One region of the Bradyrhizobium sp. DN3 genome, then DNA from elsewhere that is predicted to be linked to it. Evidence: riboswitches for the same ligand, from Rfam matches in the RefSeq annotation. Region 1 holds a riboswitch; each other region holds the start of a gene.
The links. Region 1 has a riboswitch for cobalamin ahead of metE (5-methyltetrahydropteroyltriglutamate--homocysteine S-methyltransferase). Riboswitches for the same ligand answer to the same signal wherever they lie in the genome.

Region 1 (2,260 bases):
GTCTTGCGCTCGCCACGTTGACTTGACTCTTTCGACAGGCGCGCTGTCGTTGGCGCGAACAATGTTGCTCGTCGCAGCCAGCCCGGCCAGGCAGATCAGGAATCGACCGAGACAAAACCATAGCGCGCGTCTTCCAGACATTTTCTTCATAACCGTCGGCCTATTCATCCACACGTCGTTCCAAAGCGGGTAACCTTCAACCTGTTATGCGCGAGCGCAAGAAGTTAGCGGCGACGCAACGGGGCGACCGCCGGTCCCGCGCGAGCATGCGCTCCCCTCTATGTCGCGCGCCGCTAACTTCAGTTGCCAGCGACAGCCTCAATTTGCTGTGCTGGACATGCCCAGCAGGAGGAGACTGGGCATGCCGAGGACTTGCATTCTTCGTGCCACGTAATAGACGGCAATTCGCACCGGTTTTGTGTCCTCTTTGTCGACTTTCCGACTTGCGCACGTTTCGATGGTTCCATTCAGCCTATCCATCGCGGCTTATGCATCCTCGCACGCAGCGGGTATTCGACGGCGCAGCGGAACGCCTCGGTGCCAAGTTCCTGATGAGAATTGGGAGCACGTGTGCCGCCATTGAACCGTTTGGTTCGGTATCGTTGCCGGAATGTGGGCTTTCGATCTCTGCCATGCCTTTGGGCACTTGCGGCCAAGGGGCCATGGCGCGTTTGGCGCCTCCTTTCGGCTCCGGAATTCGAGAGCAGCCTCAGCCAACTGCGCTTTGCACTCGATGGCTAACGACGCGAAGCCGATCTTCACCGCCGAGCATTTGGAGTCGGGCTGGCACCGCAAATCAACGTGCTCGCCGGGTATGTTGCTGGCTTCGCCAGGTGTCTTGGGCCTACTCAACCCGGATCCTGTTGGTCGAGAAGGCGGCTGGATGGCGGACGTGCTCGAAGAACCGCTGGGAAGCCGGGGCTTGCATCAAATGCGTTCTGCTCGAGGCCGCAGTCCCGACCGCGCAAGCCGCATTTGTCCCTTCCACCTATCTGGCGTGCGGGCCGCGGGCAGCTCCGATGGTCATTCCGATATCGCTGATTGGAGAGCGCTTCTACATCGTCTCAACGATAGAGATGCACGGCCATTCGCGTAGCAGATGTCGCAGCATTTAGCTTGAGACAAATCTGAGAGGTTGACGGAAGAGTTCTCTTGCCGATAATCCAAGTCGTCGAGGTTCTCCGGTTTCCATTTGATCCGGAGCTAAGAGGGAAGCCGGTGAACATGCCGGCGCTGCCCCCGCAACTGTGAGCGGCGAGCCGCTGTCCAACGATGTCACTGAAGCCTGCGCGGCTTCGGGAAGGCCGGACAGCAGCGATGACCCGCGAGCCAGGAGACCTGCCCCGACAATATATTCGTCCACGGGCGGGGTGTCCCGGTGGTGCGCCAAGCAGCCGTCGCACTGCGCGACTTCCCCTGCCTGCGTCCGCCATGGCCTTTGCCCCCAACATGGGTTAACGCTATGTCTCTTCTCTCTCTTCCGGTTGCCACGCTCGGAACGCCACGCATCGGTCCCAGGCGCGAGCTCAAACTCGCTCTAGAAAGCTACTGGGCCGGAAAAAGCAGCGAACAGCAGTTGCTCGAGGACGCAGCTGGCCTGCGTGCCGCGAACTGGGCTCGTCAGAAATCTATCGGCGTCACGGTCATTCCATCGAACGATTTCTCGCTGTATGACCAGGTGCTCGACACAAGTGTCATGGTTGGCGCCATCCCGGAGATCTACGCCTCGAAAACCGAATCCGTTTCGCTCAAGACGTACTTCGCCATGGCCCGCGGTTCACAATGCGACGACCAGGGTGCGAGTTGCGGTCACGGACCGCGCGGATTTGGCGCACCCGCGCAGGAGATGACCAAGTGGTTCGATACCAACTACCACTACATGGTCCCCGAGTTTCACAGGGGACAGACTTTCAGATTGCGCTCTCGAAAGCCGATCGAGGAGTATGAGGAAGCCAAGGCCCTTGGCTTCCAGACCCGCCCTGTCCTGATCGGGCCGGTTACATTCTTGAAGCTCGGCAAGAGTGCCGATCCTGCGTTCCTGCCACTCTCACTACTGGATGATCTGATACCGGCCTATATCGAGGTTCTGCAGGAATTGGCCAAACGCGGGGCAAATTGGGTTCAGTTCGACGAGCCCTGCCTGGTTCTTGATCTGGATGAGGGGTCGCGAAAATCTTTGCTACATGCCTATGACCGGCTCGCCAAGGAGGGCCCGGCCATCAAGATCATGGTTGCCAGCTATTTCGGCGACCTCGGCGAC
Region 2 (2,260 bases), on a different contig from region 1:
GATGTCGGCACAGGCGATCTGGTCCTCGAACACTTCCGACAGCGGCGTCTCGTGATCGAGGTTTTCGTCGGCCGCGCGCTGCGCTTCGACCGCAGCGGGATCCGGCGCGAAGCGGCCGGCCGCGACGGCTTCGGCATCGGCCAGCGCGATCACACCGTCGACCGTAATGCGCGAGCGGATCTCCGGCCAATCGAAGGCCTTCAGCAGCGGCTTTGGCAGCGCCAGGCCCGAGGTCTCGATCAGGATGTGATCGGGCCGCACTGGGCGCGCCAAGAGCTGCTCCATGGTCGGAATGAAATCGTCGGCGACAGTGCAGCAGATGCAGCCATTGGCGAGCTCGACGATGTTCTCCTCGGGGCAATTGGCGTCGGCGCACGACTTCAGGATCTCGCCATCGACGCCCTCGCTGCCGAACTCGTTGACGAGCACGGCGAGCTTCTTGCCGCCGGCATTGGCGAGCAGATGCTGGATCAACGTCGTCTTGCCGGAGCCGAGAAAACCCGTGACCACCGTGACCGGGACTTTTGCGAGCGAATTCATTCGGCGGCCTCCGGCACGACGGCAATGGGGGGAATGCGGGCAAGCGATTGCTTGCGGAATATTTCCGGCCGGCTGCGCCAGGGCACGAGGCCATCAGGCGCGGCGGCATAGGCCGCAGCGCCCGCGATCACGTCGCGCGCGTTCGCATCCGACAGGCGGCCATAGACATAGGACCAGCGGCCGGGTGCGCTGAGCGCGACCGAGCAGCCCTGGCTGCAGGCCGACAGGCATTCGACGGGAACCACGCTGACGCCATCGGGCACGCCGGCGTCCAGGATCGCACCATGCAACCGCTTGCCGGGCGTCGTCTCGCCCTCGCCAAGCGCCTGACCAGCACGGCAGGTAATGCAGACGTGAAGTGTGACCGTCATCGCCTCTTCCAGAATAAACAGCGGGAGGCGAAGAGGCGCACGAACCACTTTTCAGGGGCCCGTTTCCCCGTCGCGGAACACCCCGTCCGCCGGTCCAAAATCGTCCGCGCTGGCAGGTCTCCCGGCTTGCGGAGCAGGGCCTTGCCCTTCGATCCCCGCCTTCCCGATCCCGTCAGGGGTCAGTGGCTTCGGGCATCTCTCCGGTCACGGTCGCGGGGGCGGCTGCATTTTGGACCCAAATCTTGCCGATTCGGACCCTATCGCATTCCCTCTTCGCCTGTCATAGGACAGGAACCAACGCCGGCCCACCATTTGCCGCTGGCCGCCACTTGTCAAGCCGAAGGACTGGTACGATGACGCCTGAACCAGAGACCCAAACGGGCGAGCAAACCGACGCCCGCCACGCTGCAAAAATGGCGAAGAAGAAGGCCGCCCGCGACAAGATCATGGCGACCAAGAGCGGCGAAAAAGGCCTCATCATCGTCCACACCGGCGCCGGCAAGGGCAAGTCGTCCTCCGCCTTCGGCATGATCGTCCGCTGCGTCGCCCACGGCTTCCCCTGCGCAGTGGTGCAGTTCATCAAGGGCGCCTGGGATACCGGCGAGCGGCGCCTGCTCACCGGCCATTTCGGCGATCTCTGCCAGTTCCACGCGATGGGCGAAGGTTTCACCTGGGAGACGCAGGACCGCGCCCGCGACATCGCCGCCGCGCGCGCCGGCTGGGAGAAGGCCAAGGAGCTGATATCAGATCCCAACCTGCGCATGGTCGTGCTCGACGAGATCAACATTGCGCTGCGCTACGACTATCTCGATATCGCCGAGGTCGTCGAATTCCTCACCACGCAGAAGCCGCCGATGACGCATGTCGTCCTCACCGGGCGCAACGCCAAGGACGAGCTGATCGAGATCGCCGACCTCGTCACCGAGATGACGCTGGTCAAACATCCCTTCCGCTCCGGCATCAAAGCGCAAGCCGGCGTCGAATTCTGAGACCATCTCGCTATGGCGCGCGCGCTGATGATCCAAGGGGCCGGCTCGGACGTGGGCAAGTCGCTCATCGTTGCCGGCCTGGCGCGCGTCTTCACGCGACGTGGCCTGCGCGTGCTGCCGTTCAAGCCGCAGAACATGTCGAACAACGCGGCCGTCACCGTCGATGGCGGCGAGATCGGCCGCGCCCAGGCGCTCCAAGCGCTCGCCGCAGGCGTCGAGCCGCACACCGACATGAACCCGGTGCTGCTGAAGCCGGAGACCGATGTCGGCGCGCAAGTCGTCGTCCACGGCAAGCGCATCGCAACCGCCCGTGCACGTGACTATGCGGCGATGAAACCTTCGCTGATGGGCGCCGTGCTG
Region 3 (2,260 bases), on a different contig from region 1:
CGCGGGTGGTGCGGCTGAAGTCGGGCGACGCCGGCATTTTCGGCCGGCTCGAGGAGGAGCTGGAGACGCTGCGCGAGGCCGGCATCGGCTACGAGATCATTCCCGGCGTCACCTCCGCCTGCGTTGCTGCCGCGCAAGCCGGCATCCCCCTGACCCGGCGCCACACCTCGCGGCGGGTGCAGTTCGTGACCGGTGCCGACGTCACAGGCGAACTGCCGCCAAACCTGAATTGGGCAGCGCTCGCAGATCCCGAGGCAACCACCGTGGTCTATATGGGTCGGCGCACCTTTCCGGCGCTTGCCGCAAAATTGATCGACCATGGCCTCGCCGCAGATACGCCGGCGCTGTTTGCGGAATCACTCGGCCGTTCCGACGAGCGGCTGGTCCGCACCACGATTGCCGAGCTCGCCGAGCAGCTTGCGCGGGGCGGCGCCGCCTCGACGGCCGCCGTCATCCTGTTCGGGGCCCTAGCGGGAGACGATCCGTCATGATGGCCGCCGTCGCCCTTCGCCACTTGACGCCCGGCTCGCGAAAGGGGCACACAGGAGAGGCATGGTGCTCGACGCGGCGCAAAGCGCCGGAGCATAATCGGGAATGGGGATGGGCGGACCCAATTGCGGCGCTCAAAACCCCAGCCGCCCCCGCGACTGTAAGCGGTGAGGGGCTCCGATCAGCCACTGGGCCGCAAGGCTCGGGAAGGCCGGAGAACCCCAGTGAACCGCGAGCCAGGAGACCGGCCCTGCACGATTTGAGGCCAAGGCCGTCGGGTGTGACGGCAGGAAGGATCTGAACCATGCATATCGAACCAGGGATCGTGACGGGCGCCAAGCTCGTGTTGAGTTACGCAACCGGCATCGCCGCAGGCGGCGTTGCCTTGAAACTCGCGGTCGAGACCGTGCGCGAGCAGGGCATCGGCTCGTTCGCGACGCGCACGCTCGCCACCACCGGCCTCGTCTTCACTTTCTTCCAGGTGCTGCCGCACTTCCCGGTCGGCGTCTCTGAGGTGCACTTCATCCTCGGCTCGACCTTGTTCCTGCTGTTCGGTGCTGCGCCCGCCGCCTTCGGCCTTGCGTTCGGCTTGCTGCTCCAGGGCGTCTTCTTCGTGCCGACCGACCTGCCGCAATATGGCATGAACGTCACCACGCTTCTGGTGCCGCTGTTTGCGATCCAGGCGCTGGCGACGCGGATCATTCCGCGCAACACGGCTTACGTCGATCTGCAATACCGCCAGGCGCTGGCGCTCTCGACCGCCTATCAGTCCGGCATCGTCGCCTGGGTGGCGTTCTGGGCGCTGTATGGCTCCGGCTTCGGCGCGACCAATCTCGCCAATATCGCGACGTTTGCAGCATCCTATGCGCTGGTCATCGTGATCGAGCCGCTCGCCGATCTCGCCGTGCTGGCGCTGGCGAAATGGCTGCGTGGCGTCACCGCGCCCGGCCTCGTCACGCCGCGCCTGCATAACGCCGCTTAAGAGACAAGCGAACGGGCGGCCGGCGCGGCCGCCCTTCGCGCTCGCGATGCTCACGCTTTCCCTGATAGGCATCGGTTGCGGCGATCCCGGGCAGCTCACGCGCGCCGCGATCCAAGCCATCAACGCCGCCGATCTCGTCCTGATCCCGCGCAAGGGGACGGCGAAATCCGATCTTGCGGATCTGCGGCGGACGATCTGCGCGGACGTGCTCACCAGCGAGAGCACGCGCATCGCCGAGTTCGACTTGCCGGTGCGTGACGCGACTGAGGCGGACTACCGCAAGGGCGTGGACGATTGGCACGATGCGGTGGCCGCGACCTGGTCGCAAACGATCGCAAATCATCTCGCCGGCGAGGGCAAGGTTGCGCTGCTGATCTGGGGCGATCCTTCGCTCTACGACTCCTCGCTGCGCATTGCGCGGCGGCTCGATCCCTTGCCTGATATCGAGGTCGTGCCTGGCATCACCTCGATCCAGGCGCTGTGCGCGGCGCATGCGCTGCCGCTCAACGACATCGGCGAGCCGTTCCTGGTCACGACGGGGCGGCGCTTGCGCGAAGGCGGCTGGCCGCAGGGCACCGATACCGTGGTGGTGATGCTCGACGGCGGCACGGCGTTCCAGTCGCTCGATCCCGCCGGGCTTCAGATCTGGTGGGGCGCCTATCTCGGCATGCCCGATCAGATCGTCATGTCCGGCGCGCTGGCTGAGGTCGGTCCGCGCATCGTCGCGTTGCGGCAGGAGGCGCGCGAGCGGCATGGCTGGATCATGGACAGCTACATTCTCAAGCGCAC

Region 2: it holds a riboswitch for cobalamin, as region 1 does, so the genes downstream of both, AAE027_RS20755 (DUF1636 family protein) here and metE (5-methyltetrahydropteroyltriglutamate--homocysteine S-methyltransferase) in region 1, are expected to answer to the same signal.
Region 3: it holds a riboswitch for cobalamin, as region 1 does, so the genes downstream of both, AAE027_RS20690 (energy-coupling factor ABC transporter permease) here and metE (5-methyltetrahydropteroyltriglutamate--homocysteine S-methyltransferase) in region 1, are expected to answer to the same signal.

The regions. Positions count from the first base shown of each region.
Region 1 covers NZ_JAULLN010000020.1:132,995-135,254, reverse strand. Annotated here, with positions in the region: gene AAE027_RS27300 (nodulate formation efficiency C protein) at 1-168, opposite strand, end outside; cobalamin riboswitch at 1,158-1,360, shown strand; gene metE (5-methyltetrahydropteroyltriglutamate--homocysteine S-methyltransferase) at 1,463-2,260, shown strand, end outside.
Region 2 covers NZ_JAULLN010000013.1:206,738-208,997, forward strand. Annotated here, with positions in the region: gene cobW (cobalamin biosynthesis protein CobW) at 1-540, opposite strand, end outside; gene AAE027_RS20755 (DUF1636 family protein) at 537-911, opposite strand; cobalamin riboswitch at 1,006-1,225, opposite strand; gene cobO (cob(I)yrinic acid a,c-diamide adenosyltransferase) at 1,265-1,900, shown strand; gene AAE027_RS20765 (cobyric acid synthase) at 1,913-2,260, shown strand, end outside.
Region 3 covers NZ_JAULLN010000013.1:192,873-195,132, reverse strand. Annotated here, with positions in the region: gene cobA (uroporphyrinogen-III C-methyltransferase) at 1-491, shown strand, start outside; cobalamin riboswitch at 537-756, shown strand; gene AAE027_RS20690 (energy-coupling factor ABC transporter permease) at 794-1,471, shown strand; gene cobF (precorrin-6A synthase (deacetylating)) at 1,518-2,260, shown strand, end outside.